One region of the Stappia sp. ABD4_338 genome, then DNA from elsewhere that is predicted to be linked to it. Evidence: predicted binding sites of a transcription regulator. Region 1 holds the regulator's gene; each other region holds the start of a gene.

Region 1 (4,896 bases):
CTTCATCCAGTTCGCGCACCTGCCCCAGTCGGCGCCGCTCGTCGGCGGTCTCGTGCTCACGCTGATGACGCTGCCGACGATCATCATCTCCACCCGCGCTTCGCTGAAGGCGGTTCCGCCGTCGATCCGCGACGCGGCGCTGGGTGTTGGTGCCTCCAAGATGCAGTCGGTGTTCCACCACGTGCTGCCGCTCGCCATGCCCGGCATTCTTACGGGCACGATCATCGGCCTCGCACAGGCGCTCGGCGAGACGGCTCCGCTGCTTCTGATCGGCATGGTCGGCTTCATCGCCTCGAACTACCCGACGTCGGCCGCGTCCGGCTTCCTGGATCCGAACTCGGCCATGCCCGCCCAGATCTACGAGTGGGCAAAGCGCGCCGATCCCGCGTTCTATGAGCGCGCCTGGGGCGGGATCATCGTCCTGCTTCTCTTCCTGATGACCATGAACATCCTTGCGGTGATTCTGCGCCGCCGATTCGAGCGCCGTTGGTAAGGGGGGCGTGACATGAACCAGATGCTCAAAGCCGAGAAGGTGGCTGACATGAAGGAACCGAAGATCCTGGCCAACAAGGTTCAGGTCTATTACGGCGAGACCCACGCCATCAAGGATGTGGACCTGCGCATCGAGGACAAGACGGTGACGGCCTTCATCGGCCCGTCGGGTTGCGGAAAGTCGACCTTCCTGCGCTGCCTCAACCGCATGAACGATACGATCGACATCTGCCGGGTGCAGGGCAAGATCGAGATCGACGGCGAGGACATCTACGACCCCAAAGTCGATCCGGTGCAGCTTCGCGCCAAGGTCGGTATGGTGTTCCAGAAGCCGAACCCGTTCCCCAAGTCGATCTTCGACAACGTGGCCTACGGGCCCCGCATCCACGGCCTTGCCCAGAGCAAGTCCGTGCTGGAGGAGATTGTTGCCTCGAGCCTGCAGAAGGCGGGCCTGTGGGAGGAGGTCAAGGACCGTCTCTACGAGCCGGGTACGGGCCTTTCCGGCGGGCAGCAGCAGCGCCTGTGCATCGCCCGCGCCATCGCGGTCAGCCCCGAGGTCATCCTGATGGACGAGCCCTGCTCGGCGCTCGATCCCATCGCCACCGCCAAGGTGGAGGAACTGATTGACGAGCTGCGCGCCAATTTCACCATCGTGATCGTGACGCACTCCATGCAGCAGGCCGCGCGCGTGTCGCAGCGGACCGCTTTCTTCCACCTCGGCAATCTCGTCGAGGAAGGGGATACGAAAGAGATCTTCACGAACCCGACCGACAAGCGCACGCAGGACTACATCACGGGCCGCTTCGGCTGAGGACAGGGAGCGGGCGGGGCGTCATGCGCCGTCGCCCGGGACCGTCCCAGGCCCTTGCCCGCAAGGGAGACCAGACATGACCAGCCATACCGTCACATCCTTCGACGAGGAACTGAAGGCGATCGCCGGACGCGTGTCCGAGATGGGCGGCCTCGCGGAGGCCATGCTTAGCGAGGCCATCACCGCGCTCGTGCGTCTCGACAAGGAAGTCGCGCGCCGCGTCGTTGCCCAGGACAAGCGCGTCGACCAGCTCCAGTTCGAGGTCGAGGAACAGGCGATCCTCATCATCGCCCGCCGCCAGCCGGTGGCACAGGACCTGCGCGATGTCATCTCGGCGATGCGCATTTCCAACGACCTGGAGCGCGTCGGCGACCTGGCCAAGAACATCGCCAAGCGTGTCATCGCCATCGACGGCTCGTTCGACAGCAAGAAGTTCGCGCTTGGCGTGGAGCATATGTCCGAGCTTGCGCAGGAGCAGCTCAAGGACGTGCTCGATGCCTATGGCGCGCGGGATGCCCAGGCCGCCGAGGCGGTGCGCGATCGCGATGACGCGGTGGACGCGCTTTACACGTCGATCTTCCGTGAACTCCTGACCTACATGATGGAGGATCCGCGTCAGATCTCGATCTGTGCCCACCTTCTGTTCTGCGCCAAGAACATCGAGCGCATCGGCGATCACGCGACCAACATCGCGGAAAATGTCATGTACATGTCGACGGGTGTCCAGCCGCTCGAGGAGCGCCAGAAGCAGGACGAGATGGGCGTCGAGACCGGCGTCTGATCCGGCTTTATGCGTGCGCGGTCAGGCGCCGCCGCACGCGACGGATCCCGGACGGGACGTACCGGCGCCCCGTCCGCCACAACGAAAAACGAGGTTTGCGGGAATGCCGAAGGTTCTGATTGTCGAGGACGAGGAACCTCTTGCCATGCTCTTGAGGTACAACCTCGAGGCGGAAGGATATACGGTCGAGACCTGTATGCGCGGTGACGAGGCGGATATCCGCCTGCGCGAGGACCAGCCCGACCTGATGATCCTGGACTGGATGCTGCCGGGCCTTTCCGGCATCGAGCTGTGCCGTCGGCTGCGCTCGCGCTCCGAGACGGAGCGCCTTCCGGTGATCATGCTGACGGCGCGTGGCGAGGAGCAGGAGCGCATTCGCGGTCTCGCCACTGGCGCCGACGACTATGTGGTCAAGCCTTTCTCGATCCCCGAGCTCATGGCGCGCGTGCGGGCCATGCTGCGCCGGGCCAAGCCTGAGGTCGTTTCCTCGTTGCTGCGCTCGGGGGACCTGGAGCTTGATCGCGAAACCCATCGGGTTCGCCGGTCGGGCCGGGAAATCCACCTGGGGCCGACCGAGTTCCGCCTGCTTGAGTTCCTGATGACCTCACCCGGCCGCGTCTTTTCCCGCGAACAGCTCCTTGATGGCGTGTGGGGACATGACGTCTATGTGGACGAGCGCACGGTGGATGTTCACGTCGGGCGCCTGCGCAAGGCAATCAATCGCGGCAAGGCCGTCGATCCGATCCGCACCGTGCGCGGAGCCGGCTACGCCTTTAACGACCAGTTCGCCGCCGCCTCCTGATGGTCCGGCGCCGGTGGAGCGATCCGCCGGCGGGATCGGGTGACCGATACGACAAAGGCCCGCGTGATCCACGCGGGCCTTTGTCGTTTTCGCTTGCCGCTGTGATGCAGGTCAACCGGTCGCGGAATTGCGGTCGCGACGACGGTCGTTGGCGGGCTGATAGGCAATGCGGCAATGGTACGGGCAGTAAGGCACGCCCGGTTCGGAGGAGTTGCCGCAGAAGTAGAAATCGTCCTTCGTCGGATCACCGATCGGCCATTTGCAGGTGCGCTCGGTAAGCGTGAGGATCGAGGCCCGCTTGGCGATCGGAACGACCTCCGCCCGGGGCTTTTCAACGGGCGCGGGGGCGGGCGTCGCCTCGACCTTCAGCGCGGTGGCGCCGACGGTCTGCGGGGCGCTGCCGCCGGTCTCGGCCGGAGAGGAGGGCTGGGCATCGCCGTTCGCAGGGCGCGTCGTCTTGCGCGCCTTGGCGGGCGCCGCCGGCGCCTTGGCCCGGCCCGACAGACCGAGACGGTGCACCTTGCCGATCACCGCGTTGCGCGTGACCCCGCCCAGTTCAGCAGCGATCTGGCTGGCACTCAGTCCGTCCAGCCAAAGCTTCTTGAGAAGGTCGACACGTTCGCTTGTCCAGGACATGCGTCACACTCCGTCTTGGTCGCCCACCCGGCATATGGTTAATAAAACCTTGCCGGCACACCGGGTAGGTGTCCCGCCAATTGCCGGATTTTGAGGCTATTCTGAGTCAGGCACACGATATGTCGTGTCTGTCTGGAAAAAACCTACAATATGCCGGGTTTTTGGTGCAAGGTTCCGGCCCGATTCACTTGGGGATAGCTGAGGTTTTCCCCAGCAAACGGCGCGTGACCGGCGCGGGCGCACGTCGTGCGCGCATGCTATTTCGTTGACTTTGCCGCGCATGCGCGGTGTATATCGGTCCGATCGTCGTGCCGCCTTCCGGGGCGGCGCTGTGCTTTTCGGGGGAAGGCGCTGCCCGTGGCACCGCGATCTTCCCGACACCACAGATCCGGCGACAGGCCAAACGCATGACGCGCCTTGTGACAAGGGCGCCGGCAACCAAGGAGCAAGACGGCAATGGTTGGCTCATCTCTCTATCAGACCTACAACCGCGCGAACCTGGTGTTCGAGCGCGGCGAGGGGGTGTGGTTGGAGACGGCCGACGGGCGACGTTTTCTCGACTGCGCCGCCGGCATCGCCGTGAATTCGCTTGGCCACAGCCACCCGGCTCTGGTGTCCGCGCTGAGGGACCAGGCCGAGAAGCTGTGGCACGTGTCGAACGTCTACCAGATCCCCGGTCAGGAAGAGTTCGGCCGCAAGCTCGTCGAGGCGACCTTCGCCGATCGCGTGTTCTGCACCAACTCCGGTGCGGAGGCGCTCGAATGCGCTATCAAGACCGCGCGCCGCCATTTTCACGTGAAGGGGCAGCCCGAGCGCGTCGATGTCATCACGTTCGAGGGCGCCTTCCATGGCCGGACTCTGGCGACCATCGCCGCCGGCGGACAGGCGAAATATCTCGAGGGCTTCGGTCCCAAGGCTCCCGGCTTCGTCCAGGTCCCCTTTGGCGATCGTGACGCATTGCTGGCCGCGATTTCCGAGACGACGGCCGCAATCCTGATCGAGCCGATCCAGGGGGAGGGCGGGGTGCGCGCCGTCGACACGGAGACCCTGCGCGACCTGCGCAGGATGTGCGACGAGAACGGCATCCTGCTGATCCTTGACGAGGTCCAGACCGGAGTCGGGCGTACCGGCAAGCTCTTCGCCCACGAATGGGCCGGCATCACGCCGGACATCATGGCGATCGCGAAGGGTATCGGCGGCGGTTTCCCGCTCGGCGCGTGTCTTGCGACCGAGGAAGCCTCCGACGGCATGCAGCCGGGCACCCACGGCACGACCTATGGCGGCAACCCGCTCGCCATGGCGGTCGGAAACGCGGTGCTCGACGTGGTGCTCGCCCCCGGCTTCCTGGAGGGCGTGCGCGAGAAGGGGCTTTTG
Region 2 (4,896 bases), 1.6 Mb from region 1:
CAACTACACCTCCGGCACCACCGGCAATCCCAAGGGCGTCGTCTATCATCATCGCGGCGCCTACCTGCTGGCCGAGGCCAACATCCTGACCGCCGCCATGGGCCGCCATCCGGTCTACCTGTGGACGCTGCCCATGTTCCACTGCAACGGCTGGTGCTTCCCCTGGTCGATCTCGGTGGTCGCGGGCACGCATGTCTGCCTGCGATGGGTGCGCGCCAAGCCGATCTGGGACCTGATCGCCGACGAGGGCGTCACCCACCTGTGCGGCGCCCCCATCGTCATGTCGACACTGCTCAACGCTCCCGACGCCGACAAGCGCGACCTTAAGGGCCGGGGCGTGGAGTTCATGACCGCCGCCGCGCCGCCGCCCGAATCGGTTCTGGCGGCCATGCGCGAGGCCGGCTTCAACGTGACCCACCTCTACGGCCTGACCGAGGTTTACGGACCCGCCGTCGTCAACGAGTGGAAGGACGACTGGAACGACCTGCCCGCGGAGCGCCAGGCCGCCCTCAAGGCACGCCAGGGCGTGCGTTACGTGGCGCTGGAGGGCCTGTCGGTCATGGACCCGGTGACCATGGAGCCAGTGCCCGCCGATGGCACGACGCTCGGCGAGGTCATGTTCCGCGGCAACGTCGTCATGAAGGGCTATCTGAAGAACCCGGAGGCAACGGACGAGGCCTTCGCCGGCGGCTGGTTTCATTCCGGCGATCTCGGCGTTCTCCATCCGGACGGCTACATCCAGCTCAAGGACCGTTCCAAGGACATCATCATCTCCGGCGGCGAGAACATCTCCTCCATCGAGGTCGAGGACGCCCTGTTCCGCCACCCCGACGTGATGGCGGCGGCCGTCGTCGCGCGCCCGGACGAGAAATGGGGCGAGACCCCTTGCGCCTTCGTCGAGCTGCGGGCGGGATCGAGCCTCACGGCGGAAGCGCTCATCGCCTTCTGCAAGGAGCATCTGGCCGGCTACAAGGTGCCGCGTCACGTGGTCTTCACCGAACTGCCCAAGACCTCGACCGGCAAGATCCAGAAGTTCGTGCTGCGCGAGATGGCCAGGTCGGCCTGACCCCGGCCATCGCGAAACCGCAACGCCTGCGACGGGGTGCCGCGCCATCGGCACCCCGTCGTCGTAGTAATATTCCAATGTTCGAAACTTGCATCCTCAACGGGCCGACATGGCCCGACACGGCCCCGACGGGGCAGAAGGAGCGACTCATGACACGTCTTCACGCAACGCTCGCCCTCCTCACATTTGCCGGCGCACTCGCCAGCGGACCGGTTACGGCACAGCAGGGAATGGGTCAGGGAATGGGTGGCGGCAGCATGGCCGCGCGCATGGAGATGATGGACGAGGACGGCAACGGCTCGGTCTCGCTCGAGGAGGTGCTGCGCCACGCGGAGGACGTCTTCCATGCGATGGATGCGGACGGCGACGGCAAGCTGACCATGGACGAGTACATGAGCGTGCGCATGGGCCCGCAACAGGGCAACAATCCTGCGATGCAGGCGCGTCGTCAGGAGGAGAAGGCCGCCCGCTTCGCGCCCATGGACACCGACGGCGACGGCATGCTGAGCCTCGATGAATTCCTGGAGGGCGCCAGGGTTCGTTTCGGCGCCGCCGACGGCAACGGCGACGGCAGTCTCGCCGGCGTCGAGTGGCGCGCGTTCCGCTTCTGAAGCGTGGCACCTGGCCCCTGAAACACAAAAGCCGCGGCAAGGCCGCGGCTTCTGTTGGGGGGAGCCCGTTCCATCCGGACGGGCCTCGCGTCAAAACGCAATCTTCAGTGAAGAGTGTCCGTGCGGATCTTCTCGATCTCGTCCTTGAGCAGAAGTTTGCGACGCTTGAGCGATGCGATTTCCAGCGAGTCCATGCTCGGATGGCGCATGGCCTCCTCAAGCTCACGCTCGAGGTCTGAATGGCGCTTCTCAAGCTCGACGAGATGCGACTGAAGGGACATGAAATCCTCCTTGTCTTTCGCGTTGACGACAAGAGTGTGACACAGCGAATTGGCGCTGTCGAACAGTTCCGGACCCATGGATGCCGCTACGTTAGCAATTCCTTTCCATGGCGATATTGTGGCCTGAAGCAGCCTGAACGAACACGCTTTTCCCTACCGTTTTCCCCCATGTCGGGCTATCCTGAGGCGCGGGCGTCGCGCGTGCCGAATGCGGCACGAGGACCCTTGCGCGCGCGTGTCCGGTCCCGCAACCGAATGGCGCATCCCGCCTGTCGCACGACGGCGCGGGCACGCGCCATCCCGGGTTGCAAGGGTCAGGCGCAAACAACGCACGGCGTATGGAGTGGCGGTATGGATGCAGGCATTGACGGCGGCCAGGACGACAAGTCGGTTCGCATGGAGCTCGCACGGCTCCGGCAGGAACATCGCGACCTCGATACGGCCATCGACGCCATGAGCCTGACCGGTCGCTCCGACGCCCTTCAGCTCCAGCGCCTCAAGAAGAAGAAACTCGCGTTGAAGGACCGCATCTCGACGCTCGAGGACAAGCTGCTTCCCGACATCATCGCCTGAAATCGCCCGGGCACGAACGCATGTCCCGCCCCTGACGGGCCGCGCGAGGCCGTCGCCTGCCATGCCCTCTTGCGCGCAAGGGCACTCTGCCTATAGTGCGGAGCCTTCCGGGACCCGGCGGAACGCTCCGCCCGATGCGGAGCCGGCCGCACGCAAGACCAGGGGGTATGGATGCGCGAAGACACGCCGAAGGTTGCCATCATCATGGGCAGCCAGTCCGACTGGCCGACCATGAAACACGCGGCCGACACCCTGGACGCGCTCGGCATTTCCCATGAGGCACGCATCGTCTCGGCCCATCGCACGCCCGAACGGCTTTACGACTTCGCGCGCGGCGCGCGCGGCGAGGGTTTCCAGGTCGTGATCGCGGGGGCCGGCGGCGCGGCGCACCTGCCCGGCATGGCCGCCGCGATGACGCCGCTTCCCGTCTTCGGCGTTCCGATCGAAAGCCGCACGCTGAAGGGACAGGACAGCCTGCTCTCCATCGTGCAGATGCCGGCCGGCATTCCCGTCGGCACCCTGGCCATCGGTCGCGCCGGCGCGGTCAACGCGGCGCTGCTTGCCGCCGCCGTCCTGGCCCTGACCGACGAGGCGCTTGCCGGGCGTCTCGACGACTGGCGCGCACGGCAGCGCGACGCCGTCGCCCTTCACCCCGTCGACGAGCCCGCACAAGGCGGACACTGAGCCCATGAGCGCACCCGATCCCCTCCGCAGCCTGTCTCCCGGAGACACCATCGGCATCCTCGGTGGCGGCCAGCTCGGCCGGATGCTTGCCCTTGCAGCGGCTCCGCTCGGCCTGAAGACCCACGTCTTCTGCCCCGACCCCGGCAGCCCCGCCTTCGATGTCGCCGCGACCCACACCATCGCCGCCTATGACGACACGGCGGCACTGGAGCTTTTCGCCGCCTCGGTCGACGTGGTGACCTATGAGTTCGAGAACGTTCCGGGCCCCACGGCCGAGCATCTCGCCGCCCGCGTTCCGGTCCGCCCGGGGCCACGCGCGCTTGCGGTTTCCCAGGACAGGCTGACGGAGAAGACCTTCCTGCGCGAAACCGGCATTCCCGTTGCCGGGTTCGAGGCCATCGACGAGGCGGGAGCGGTCGCCCCGGCCCTTGCCCGGCTTGGCGGCAAGGGCATCCTCAAGACGCGGCGCATGGGATACGACGGCAAGGGGCAGACGCTGGTCGCCTCCGCGTCCGAGGCGGCGGGCGCCTTCGGGCGCATCGGACGCGCCCCGGCGATCCTGGAGGCCTTCATTCCCTTCGAACGCGAAGTCTCGGTGATCGCCGCGCGCGGTCTCGACGGCACCCTGCGCGCCTATGACGTGGCGGAAAACGTCCACCGCGACCACATCCTCAAGACCTCGACCGTGCCGGCCGCCATCGATGCGGACCTTGCCGCCGAGGCGCGCGACATCGCCGAACGCATCTGCGCGGGCCTCGAGTATGTCGGCGTCATCGGCGTCGAGTTCTTCGTGCTTCCCCAAGGCGCTGAGAACAGGCTGCTGGTCAACGAGATCGCGCCGCGCGTGCACAACTCCGGCCACTGGACGGAAGCCGCCTGCCACGTGTCCCAGTTCGAGCAGCACATGCGCGCCGTCGCCGGCCTGCCGCTCGGCGCCGTGGATCGTCACTCGGACGTGGTGATGGAAAACCTGATCGGCGACGAGGCCCGGACCTGGGCCGCCATTCTGGCCGAACCCGACGCGCGGCTCCATCTCTACGGCAAGGCGGAGATCCGCGCAGGGCGCAAGATGGGGCACGTCAACCGGCTGCGCCCCTTGCGCGCCTGACGCCGCCTCACTGTCCCGATAGACGATACGAAAAGGGCCGCGGGACATGGTGTCCGCGGCTCTTTTCGTGTCCGACAGCCGCGTTCAGACGAGGCCGAGCCGCTCGCGCCAGGCGAAGCGCCAGAGCGTCAGCACCGAGACGAAGGCAAGTCCCGCCGCCAGCCCCGACCATAGGCCTATGCCGCTGAAGCCGAGCGGGAAGGCCAGCACATAGGCGAGCCCGAAGCCGACGCCCCAGTAGCCGATGACCGCGAAGACCATCGGCATCCACGTGTCGGAGAGCCCGCGCAGCATGTTGCCGCCCATGACCTGCGCCCCGTCGAACACCTGGAACAGGGCCGCCACCGCCAGATACGATACGCCGAAGGCGAGCACGGCGGCCGCGTCCGGGTTGTCGAGATCGAGAAAGAGCGCGACGAACGGCTCCGGCCTGACCCAGAAGGCCACCGCGCACAGACACATGAACAGCGTCGCGACGACGAGCGCCGTCCAGCCGGCGCGGCCCACGCCCTCCCTGTCGCCCCGCCCGGCGGCGAGCCCGATGCGGATCATCGCCGCCTGCGCCATGCCCAA
Region 3 (4,896 bases), 1.9 Mb from region 1:
CGCATGGTCTGCTCGCGCCAGTGGCGCTCCACCATGGCTCCGGCGGCCGAAAGGCCGTTGTCCTGGGAAGGTCCGTCGGGACCGTTGGAAAGCGTGGCGAACGCCATGGTCGGAAATCACCGGTCAGGAAGAAACGAGAACGGGCGCCGGCCGGACACTCCGGCCGGCGCCCGCGTGAGGCAGCCCTTACGAGCCGATCTTCGCCTTGCGGGCGGCGACGATCGCCTTGTAGAAGTCGGCGTTCACTGCGGTGTAGCCCTTGAAGTCACCGCCCTGGATGGCGGAGAAGCACTCCGGATCGCTCTCCGGCAGCGCCACCATGAACTCCTTGAACTTGGTCTTGGTGTCGGCATCGAGCGAGGTGCGGATGACGATCGGACCGTTCGGGATGAGTGGCGACTTCCACAGCTCGACCAGGTCGTCCATGTCCAAGATGCCCTTGTCGACCATCTTGCGCAGGTTGCCGGAGGTGTAGCCGTCCTTGAAGTCGCCCACGCCGGAGGCCCAGGTGGTGCCGGCGTCGAAGGTGCCCTTCACGACTTCGAGAACCAGGTTCTCGTGACCGCCACCGAAACCGGTGGACGCGAAGTACTCGTCGATCGGCGCGCCGGTCGCGTCCGGCAGCGTCACGGACGGAACCAGGAAGCCGGAGGTGCTGTCGGGATCGGCGAAGCCGAGCTTCTTGCCCTTCATGTCCTCGAGCGACTTGATGCCGCTGTCGGCACGCGCGACCATCACCGAATGATAACCGGTGGAACCGTCGGTCTGGACGGTGGTCAGGATCGGCTCGACCGCGTCCTTGTTCTCCAGATAGATCTTCGCATAGCCGGACGCGCCGAGCTCGGCGTAGTCCAGCGTGCCGCCCAGAAGGCCCTGGATCACGCCGTCGTAGTCGGCGGCCGGGAACAGGGAAACCTTTTCCACGCCCAGCACGGCCGGGAGCTTCTCGGTCATGCACTGGAAGTTGCGCAGGCGGTCGGCCTCGTTCTCGCCGCCGAGGATACCGATACGGAATTCCTTTGCGCCCTGGGCCTGGGCCGGGGCGAGTCCGGCCGCAGCCGTCAGCATCGTGGCAGCAGCAACGGCGCCAAGAAGGATGTTCTTGAGCATTGACGTCTCCATGGGTGATCCGGATTGCCCGGTCTCTTCGTGTCTCACGCTTTGGTGCGCTGGCCGCGACGCGAAGGGCGGGCGGCCGATCCGCGTCCCTAGCCGGCGATGGCCGACTGCAGGACGGTTGCGGATTTCGGCGTCGCCGCCCGGGCGACGGAAAGGGATGTGGACGTGATGGCCTCGGAAAGTTCCTCCGATTCCGCGCCATAGATGCGCCGGGCCATTTCCGTTGTCAGTTCCTCCGGCGGACCGTCGAACACGACGGCCCCCTCCGACATGCCGATCACACGCTCGCAATAGGTGCGCGCGGTATCCAGCGTGTGCAGATTGGTGATGACGGTGATGCCCTCGCGCCGATTGATGTCGCGCAGCGCGTCCATCACCTTCTGGGCATTGAGGGGGTCGAGCGAGGCGATGGGCTCGTCGGCGAGCACCATGCGCGGCTCCTGCATCAGTGCACGTGCAATCGCCACGCGCTGCTGCTGGCCTCCAGAGAGGGTTCCGGCGGGCTGCAGCGCCGTCTGCGCGATACCCAGACGCTCCAGCGCGGAGATCGCCGCGGCGCGCTCGGCGCGCGTGAACAGACCGAGAAGATTGCGCGAGGTCGAGCGGTGATTGAGGCGCCCGAGCAGCACGTTGGTCAGGACATCGAGGCGCGGAACCAGGTTGAACTGCTGGAAGATCATGGCGCAGTCGCGCTGCCAGTTGCGCAACTCGCGTCCCCTGAGAGACGACACCTCGCGACCGTCGAACACGAGCCGGCCGCCGCTGGGATCGATCAGCCGGTTGATCATGCGCAGGAGCGTCGACTTGCCCGCGCCCGACCGTCCGATGACACCGACCATCTGGCCGTTGGGAATATCCAGCGTCACGGACTTCACCGCCGTGAAGGTCCCGAATGTGCGGGTGACGCCCTCGAGTTTGAACATGATCGCCCCTATCGTTCGAATAGGAGCCTGCGTAGCGTGCGAACATGACACTCAGTCTGCGGTTTGTTGAAGCTTGAATGACAATCCAAGCCTCTGAGAAATATTATAAATCACTCCGCATCGGCGTATTTCTCGAGGAACGCGGACGCATCCAGCGCCCGAAAATCCTCCAGCGTGTCCCGAAGGCGGGCGTGATCCCAGTCCCACCACGCCAGCCGCTGCATCCTGGCCGCGAGTTCCGGTGAGAGACGCTCGCGGATCAGCTTTGCCGGCACACCGCCGACGATCGTGAAGGGCGCGACATCGCGGGAGACCACGGCGCCCGCGCCGATCACCGCTCCGTCGCCGATGGTCACGCCGGGAAGCACGGTCGCGCCGTGGCCGATCCACACGTCGTGACCGATCCGCACGCGCCCCTCCCGCCGCCAGTCGAAGAAGGCGGCTTCCGGTTCCGCATCGTCCCAGTAGTCGTTGGCACGATAGGTGAAGTGATGCAGCGTCGCCCGCCATGTCGGGTGGTTCGTGGCATTGATGCGCACGGCCGCCGCAATGTTCGCGAACTTGCCGATTTCCGCGCACCACACGATGCCGTCCTGCATGATGTAGGAGTAGTCGCCGAGGTCCGTCTCGCTGACGCGGCAGCGCTCGGTCACTTCCGTGTACCGGCCGAGGCGGCTCGCCTCGACGATGGCCGTCTCATGCACGAGTGGCATTTCAGAGAGTTTCGTCATGGCCTTGCCCGCTCAGGCCGCGCGTGCCGGCGCGAAGGCCGTCACGTCGATGATGCGGTCGGCGACCGCCTCGCGCACTTCCTCGTCATGGAAGATGCCGACCTGAGCCACTCCGGCCGCCTTCTTCTCTCCGATCATCCCGATCACGATGCGCCGGTTGAGCGCATCCAGCGATGCGGTCGGCTCGTCGAGAAGCAGGACCGGATGGTCGGTGATGAAGCCACGCGCGATGTTCACGCGCTGCTGTTCGCCACCGGAAAAGGTCGCGGGCGGGAGCTGCCACAGCCGCTCGGGCAGGTTCAGCCGGTCAAGCAGAGCGGCCGCCCGCTCGCGCGCAACGTCCGTGGCGACACCACGCGCCACGAGCGGCTCCGCCACGACATCGAGCGCCCCCACGCGCGGCACCGTACGCAGGAACTGGCTCACGTAGCCGATCGTGTCACGGCGCACCGCGATCACCTTGCGCGGGCTCGCCGTCACGAGATCGACCGTTTCGCCGCCATGCGCGACGAGGATCTCGCCAGCGTTCGCGGCGTAGTTCCCGTAAAGCATCTTGAGAATGGAGCTTTTGCCCGCTCCCGAAGGTCCGCCAAGGACGACGCATTCGCCGGCCGCGACGTCAAATCCCGCGCCGCGCACCACCGGCAGCACGATGCCGCCCTGCAGATGCATGGTGAAATCCTTCGAGAGCCCCTCGACATGAAGGGCAAGATCGGGCGCCAGGCCCTTGCGGCTCGTGGTCATGGTCACACCTGGAGGATCGAGGAAACGAGAAGCTGGCTGTAGGGCGCCTGCGGGTCATCGAGAACGCGGTCCGTCAGGCCCGCCTCGACCACCTCGCCCCCCTTCATCACCATGATGCGGTGGGAGAGGAGCCGCGCGACCGCGAGGTCATGGGTCACCACGATGGCGGCAAGCCCCAGGTCCGAGACCAGCCCGCGCAGCAGGTCGAGAAGCCGCGCCTGCACGGACACGTCGAGACCGCCGGTCGGCTCGTCCATGAACACGAGACGCGGACCGGTGACCAGGTTGCGCGCGATCTGGAGACGCTGGCGCATGCCGCCGGAAAACGCGCGCGGCTGATCATCGATGCGATCTTCCTCGATCTCGACGCGCTCCAGCCAGTGCGTGGCGGTCTCGCGGATGCGTCCGTAGTGGCGTTGCCCCACCGCCATCAGCCGCTCGCCCACATTGGCGCCGGCAGACACCGTCATGCGCAGCCCGTCCGCCGGGTTCTGGTGCACGAAGCCCCAGTCTGTGCGCATCAGGAGCCGGCGTTCTGCCTCGGACAGCGCGTAGAGGTCACGGGTCTCTCCATCGCGCATCCGGTAGGAGACGCTGCCCCTGGTCGGCTCCAGCCGGGTCGAGATGCAGTTGAGCAGCGTCGTCTTGCCCGATCCGCTTTCTCCCACGATGGCAAGCACTTCGCCGGGATAGACCTCGAAGGACACGTCCCGGCAGCCAATGCGGCCGCCATAGCTCTTGGTCAGCCCCTCGACACTGAGGAGGGGAAGGTCGTCGTCACGATCAGGGGTCATGCCGTGGTCTCCCGGGCGCCATAGGCCTCGTCGGGCGCCAGATGGCCGCGGTGTCCCGCGTCCCTGCGCTCCTCGCAATTGTCGGTGTCGGAGCAGACGAACATGCGCCCGCCCCGGTCATCGAGGATCACCTCGTCGAGATAGACGCCATGGGCGCCACACAGCGCGCAGGGCTCCTCGAAGGACTGGATCTCGAAGGGGTGGTCCTCGAAATCGAGGCTCACGACCTTCGTGTGGGGCGGGATCGCGTAGATGCGCTTTTCGCGACCCGCGCCGAAGAGCTGAAGCGCCGGCGAATTGTCCATCTTCGGATTGTCGAACTTGGGCGTCGGCGAGGGGTCCATCACGTAACGATCCGCGACCAGAACCGGATAGGCATAGGTGGTCGCGATGTGGCCGTGACGGGCGATGTCCTCGTAGAGCTTGACGTGCATGAGCCCGTATTCCTCGAGCGCGTGCATCTTGCGCGTCTCCGTCTCGCGCGGCTCGAGAAACCGGAGCGGCTCCGGGATCGGCACCTGGTAGACAAGCACCTGTCCCTCGGCGAGCGGTGCCTCGGGAATGCGGTGACGGGTCTGGATGATC
Region 4 (4,896 bases), 1.5 Mb from region 1:
TAACAGTGTATCTGTCCCCGGGACGTCTGGCGCCGACCGGCACCGATTCGAATATGCCCAGTATGGCATCCGGCAGGCCGGTCGCGTCCGTATTCATGATGCGACTCGCAAAGCGCGAGTCTTCCCTTCTCCGGTGACCAAAGGATGGCAAAATGTCCGAACTGACCGTTGGCAGCCCCGCCCCCGACTTCGACCTCGCCGCCGACGGTGGCGGACGGGTGTCCCTTTCGACGCTCAAGGGCCGCAAGGTCGTCCTCTACTTCTATCCCAAGGACGACACACCCGGCTGCACGAAGGAGGCCATTGCCTTTTCCGGCCTCGCGGACAGCTTCGAAGAGGCAGGCGCGACCATCGTCGGCGTTTCGCCCGACAAGGCGGAGAAGCACGACAAGTTCAAGGCCAAGCACGACCTGAAGGTGCTGCTGGGCGCGGACACGGACACCGACGTCGCCAACCGCTATGGCGTGTGGGTCGAGAAATCCATGTACGGCCGCAAGTACATGGGCATCGAGCGCTCCACCTTCCTCATCGACGCCGAAGGCAGGATCGCCGCCATCTGGCGCAAGGTGAAGGTCGCCGGCCACGCGGAAGCGGTGCTGGAGGCGGTGCGCGAACTGGGCTGAGCCCCGCGCGTCCCCCCTTTCCTTCTCGGCGGAACAAGCGGACAGAGAAAGCCTTGGTCGTTTCCCCCACACATGCCGACACGGCCGGCGACCTGCCGCCCTCGCTCGCCGACGGCGCGCGCCGGATCGTCGAAACGCCGGATCTCGACGAGAAGATCCGGGTCGCACACGCCACCGCGCGCGCATGGTTCCGGCGCGGCCTGTCGCTGCGCCGGCGCATGGGGGCAACGCCCATGCCCGACCAGCCGGGCCGGCCGGACGAACCCGTTCTGCTGCCCCCGCGCGAGATGCCCAGGCGCGCTGTCGGCGGGACCGCCGGCCGGGTCGCGCTGCTGCACTCGCTCGCCCATATCGAGCTCAACGCCGTGGATCTCACCTGGGACATGGTGGGCCGCTTCGCGCACTGGCCGCTGCCGCGTTCCTTCTTCGACGACTGGGTGCGGGTGGGGCTGGAGGAAGCCAAGCATTTTTCGCTGCTGCGCCACCGGCTCGGCCTGCTCGGCTCGCACTATGGCGCCCTGCCCGCCCATCACGGGCTGTGGGAGGCGGCGGAAAGCGCCGGCGACGACCTTGCCGCCCGCCTCGCCGTCATCCCGTTGGTGCTCGAGGCGCGCGGCCTCGACATCTCCCCGCCGATGATCGAGAAGGCCCGCGCGGTGGGCGATGACGACACGGCAGCTATTCTCGAGATCATCTATCGCGACGAGAAGCATCATGTCGCCTTCGGCGCGAAATGGTTCCGCTTTCTCTGCGACCGAGAGCGCACGGACCCCGAGCCCCGCTTCCAGGCGCTGGTGCGGACCCATTTTCGCGGCGGACTCAAGCCTCCCTTCAACGACAGGGCCCGCTCCGAGGCCGGACTGACACCCGGCTTCTACAGGCCGCTTGCCCGTCTCGTCGGCTGACCCTCGGCATTTCCGGCTATCGAAATGCGAGGTGATTAGTTTTTGTTAACCTTAATCCCTTCTAATCGGGACGTGTTTTTGGAGCGTCGTGTTGTGGCGCTTCCGACGGAAAACGGGTCCGGAGAGTAATGACGGGACACGGTGACTATCCCTCGCGTGAGTTCGGCAGGCGCAAGGAGCCGCATCGGGTCATTATTGCCCGGGGCGACAACGTGCGCAGCTTCACCATTTCGCCCTGGCTGGCGGGTGTCGGCACCGTCTGCGGCCTCGCCCTCGCCCTGGGGTATGTCGGCGCCACCGCCTATCTGGTTCTGCGCGACGACATCATCCAGGCTTCGGCCGAGCGCCAGGCCGAGATGCAGCTTTCCTACGAAGACCGGATTTCCTCGCTGCGCTCGCGCATCGATCAGCTCACCAGCCGCCGGGTTCTGGAAAAGCGCTCCATCGACGAGCAGATCGAGGAGGTCGTCGCCCGTCAGCGCGATCTCGACCAGCGCCAGGCCGACGTGGCCCGTCTGATCGCCCGGGCCGCGCGCACCGGCATCCGGGTCGCCGCTGCAAGCCCCCTGCCCCCGGCGAAGCCGGAAATCGACGCGCCGCAGCTCGCCATGGACACGTCGGCCTCCGACGCGCCGCCCGCCATCGGCGGCACGCCCGAGCCCATCGAGATTTCGCCGGTTCTCAGCCTGCGCGGCACCAAGAGCGACTACGGGCCCGCCGCCGCGGCGGCGGCGGCCCAGGCCGCCGGTCATCCCGCGCGGCCGCTGCGCGACCTTGGCGGGGACAGCGCAAGCGCCGATGCCACGCCGGCCCGCGCGACGGCACCGACCGATCAGCGCACCGACCTTCTGGAAGACATGAACGCGACGCTCGCGCGCATGGACGACGAGACCACCATGGCGCTCGACGTCATCGCCGTCACCGCCGAGCGGGACGCGAAGACCATCACGGCCGCTGCCGACACCCTGGGGCTCAAGCTCGCGGGCACCGCCAGGGGCGGGCTCGGCGGCCCCTTCGTGCCGCTTGGCGACGTCGGATTCGACAAGCGACTGGACCGGGCAAGCTCCGCGCTTGAGCGCCTCGAGACGGTGAAGACCGCCGCACGTGGCATTCCGCTTGCAGCCCCGCTTTCGGGCGCCGCCACCTCCTCGGGCTTCGGTCCGCGCCTCGATCCCTTCCTCGGCCGCATGGCCATGCACACCGGGCTCGATTTCCGGGGCGCCACCGGCACCACCATCAAGGCCCCGGCCCCCGGCAAGGTCGTCTTCGCCGGGCGCAACGGCGGCTACGGAAAGTCGGTCGAGATCGAACACCCCAGCGGCGTCACCACGCGATTCGCCCACATGAGCCGCGTTTCGGTCACCAAGGGCGAAACGGTCGGTCTGGGCGAGACCATCGGCTATGTCGGCTCAACAGGCCGCTCCACCGGTCCGCACCTGCACTACGAAGTGCGCATCAACGACCGCCCGATGGATCCCATGCCTTTCATCAAGGCCGGCAGGAAACTCTCTCCCCTGCTTCGCAACTGATCCCGGCAAACGCCGCCACCCGACCCCGTTTCTTGCGCCCCGGACCTCGCATCCGGGGCGTTTTTGCATGTGATCCGGGGCAAGTCCTCCCTCGCGAAAAACGCCAATCGTCATGTGCCTGAAACACAGTCCGCCTAACCGGACCGTGCAAGGAGGACACGGACGATGTCAGCGATTGAAGTCAGATCGGTCTCGAAGACGTTCGAGCGCGGCAAGCCCGTGCTTCGGAACGTTTCCTTTTCGGTCGCCGAGGGAGAGATGGTGGCGCTCATCGGCGCGTCCGGCTCCGGCAAGTCGACCCTGCTGCGCCTGTTGTGCGGCCTCGAGACCATCGACCGGGGCGCGTCGAGCGCCCTGTCGCTTCTGGGCCGTGACGTGCAGCGCGACGGGCGGCGGACGGGCGACGCACGCCGTCTGCGCCGGGACGTCGGTGTCGTCTTCCAGCAGTTCAATCTCGTCAACCGGCTGAGCGTGCTTGCCAATGTCCTGGCCGGCCGCCTCGGCAAGACGCCGGCCTGGCGCGGCACCCTCGGCCTGTTCACGCGATCGGACCGGATCCGCGCCCTGTCGGCCCTGGAGCGGGTCGGCATCGTCGATTTCGCCCGCCGCCGCGCCTCGCGGCTTTCAGGCGGTCAGCAGCAGCGCGCCGCGATCGCGCGCACGCTGACCCAGGAAGCCCGCCTCATCCTCGCCGACGAGCCCATCGCCTCGCTGGACCCCGCCTCCGCCGACACGGTGATGGAGACCCTGTCGCGCATCAACCGCGAGGACGGCGTGACCGTGGTCGTCTCCCTGCATCAGATCGATCACGCCTTCCGCCATTGCCGGCGCATCGTGGCGCTGAAGGCGGGAGAACTCGTCTACGACGGCCCGGTCTCAGGCATCGACCGCGCCACCCTTTCCGACCTCTACGACAGCGAAAGCCTGTCGGACACGGACATTCCCGTTCCGGCACACGCCGGCACCGCGCATGGCGCCACGCCAAGCGCGCCCGCATTTCCGGACCGCATCGCAGCCGCCACGAGCGCCTGAGCGCGGATCCCAACAAGAGCGGCACAAACGCCAGCTACCTCTATCCCAAGCGACTTGAAACCCAGGAGCCCCACATGCTGAAGACCGTTCTCGCGGCCGCGACGCTCGCCATGACCGTCACGACCGGCCCCGCCTTCGCCCAGGACGCCGGCCAGATGCCGTCCGTCATCAATTTCGGCATCATCTCGACCGAAAGCGCCTCGGTGCTCGAGGAAAACTTCAAGCCCTTCCTCGACGACATGTCCGCCTCCCTCGGCGTCGAGGTGAAGCCGTTCTTCGCCTCCGACTACGCGGGCGTGATCGCCGGCATGGGCGCCAAGCAGGTCGACGTTGCCTGGTTCGGCAACAAGTCCGCCATCCAGGCCGTGGACAAGGCCGGCGGCGAGGTCTTCGCCCAGACCATCAAGGACAACGGCGAGCGCGGCTACTACTCGCTGCTCATCACCCAGAAGGACAGCCCGCTCAACTCGCTCGACGACGTGCTGAAGTGCGACAAGACGCTGACCTTCGGCAACGGCGATCCCAACTCCACCTCGGGCTACGCGATCCCGGGCTACTATGTGTGGGCCCTGAACGGCAAGACGCCGGAAGAGTGCTTCGCGCGCGTCACCGCGTCCAACCACGAGGGCAACGCCCTTGCCGTGGCCGCCGGCCAGGTGGACGTCGCGACCAACAACACCGAGTCCATCTACGCCCGCCTCGCCAAGTCCAACCCGGACGCCGCCGCCCAGATCAAGGAAATCTGGCGCTCGCCGCTGATCCCCTCCGACCCGATGGTCTGGCGCGCCGACCTGCCGAAGGCCGCCA

What was found. The regulator PhoB, encoded in region 1, activates phosphate uptake and scavenging genes when phosphate is short. The targets are predictions, from matches to a motif close to TGTCATNNANCTGTCAT.
Region 2: the regulator PhoB is predicted to act here: its motif matches at 1,984-2,000, upstream of ACYX4S_RS00695 (YdcH family protein).
Region 3: the regulator PhoB is predicted to act here: its motif matches at 2,109-2,125, upstream of phnC (phosphonate ABC transporter ATP-binding protein).
Region 4: the regulator PhoB is predicted to act here: its motif matches at 3,166-3,182, upstream of phnC (phosphonate ABC transporter ATP-binding protein).

The regions. Positions count from the first base shown of each region.
Region 1 covers NZ_CM149982.1:2,918,516-2,923,411, reverse strand. Annotated here, with positions in the region: gene pstA (phosphate ABC transporter permease PstA) at 1-493, shown strand, start outside; gene pstB (phosphate ABC transporter ATP-binding protein PstB) at 506-1,303, shown strand; gene phoU (phosphate signaling complex protein PhoU) at 1,380-2,084, shown strand; gene phoB (phosphate regulon transcriptional regulator PhoB) at 2,188-2,886, shown strand; gene ACYX4S_RS13110 (GcrA family cell cycle regulator) at 2,998-3,522, opposite strand; gene ACYX4S_RS13105 (acetylornithine transaminase) at 3,979-4,896, shown strand, end outside.
Region 2 covers NZ_CM149982.1:155,777-160,672, reverse strand. Annotated here, with positions in the region: gene ACYX4S_RS00705 (acyl-CoA synthetase) at 1-1,066, shown strand, start outside; gene ACYX4S_RS00700 (EF-hand domain-containing protein) at 1,216-1,677, shown strand; gene ACYX4S_RS00695 (YdcH family protein) at 1,782-1,958, opposite strand; gene ACYX4S_RS00690 (YdcH family protein) at 2,310-2,531, shown strand; gene purE (5-(carboxyamino)imidazole ribonucleotide mutase) at 2,703-3,215, shown strand; gene ACYX4S_RS00680 (5-(carboxyamino)imidazole ribonucleotide synthase) at 3,220-4,323, shown strand; gene ACYX4S_RS00675 (MATE family efflux transporter) at 4,408-4,896, opposite strand, start outside.
Region 3 covers NZ_CM149982.1:440,869-445,764, reverse strand. Annotated here, with positions in the region: gene phnE (phosphonate ABC transporter, permease protein PhnE) at 1-107, opposite strand, end outside; gene phnD (phosphonate ABC transporter substrate-binding protein) at 187-1,110, opposite strand; gene phnC (phosphonate ABC transporter ATP-binding protein) at 1,209-2,042, opposite strand; gene ACYX4S_RS01905 (DapH/DapD/GlmU-related protein) at 2,153-2,773, opposite strand; gene phnL (phosphonate C-P lyase system protein PhnL) at 2,786-3,517, opposite strand; gene phnK (phosphonate C-P lyase system protein PhnK) at 3,520-4,311, opposite strand; gene ACYX4S_RS01890 (alpha-D-ribose 1-methylphosphonate 5-phosphate C-P-lyase PhnJ) at 4,308-4,896, opposite strand, start outside.
Region 4 covers NZ_CM149982.1:1,381,832-1,386,727, reverse strand. Annotated here, with positions in the region: gene bcp (thioredoxin-dependent thiol peroxidase) at 153-623, shown strand; gene ACYX4S_RS06390 (ferritin-like domain-containing protein) at 677-1,528, shown strand; gene ACYX4S_RS06385 (peptidoglycan DD-metalloendopeptidase family protein) at 1,657-3,057, shown strand; gene phnC (phosphonate ABC transporter ATP-binding protein) at 3,223-4,089, shown strand; gene phnD (phosphonate ABC transporter substrate-binding protein) at 4,164-4,896, shown strand, end outside.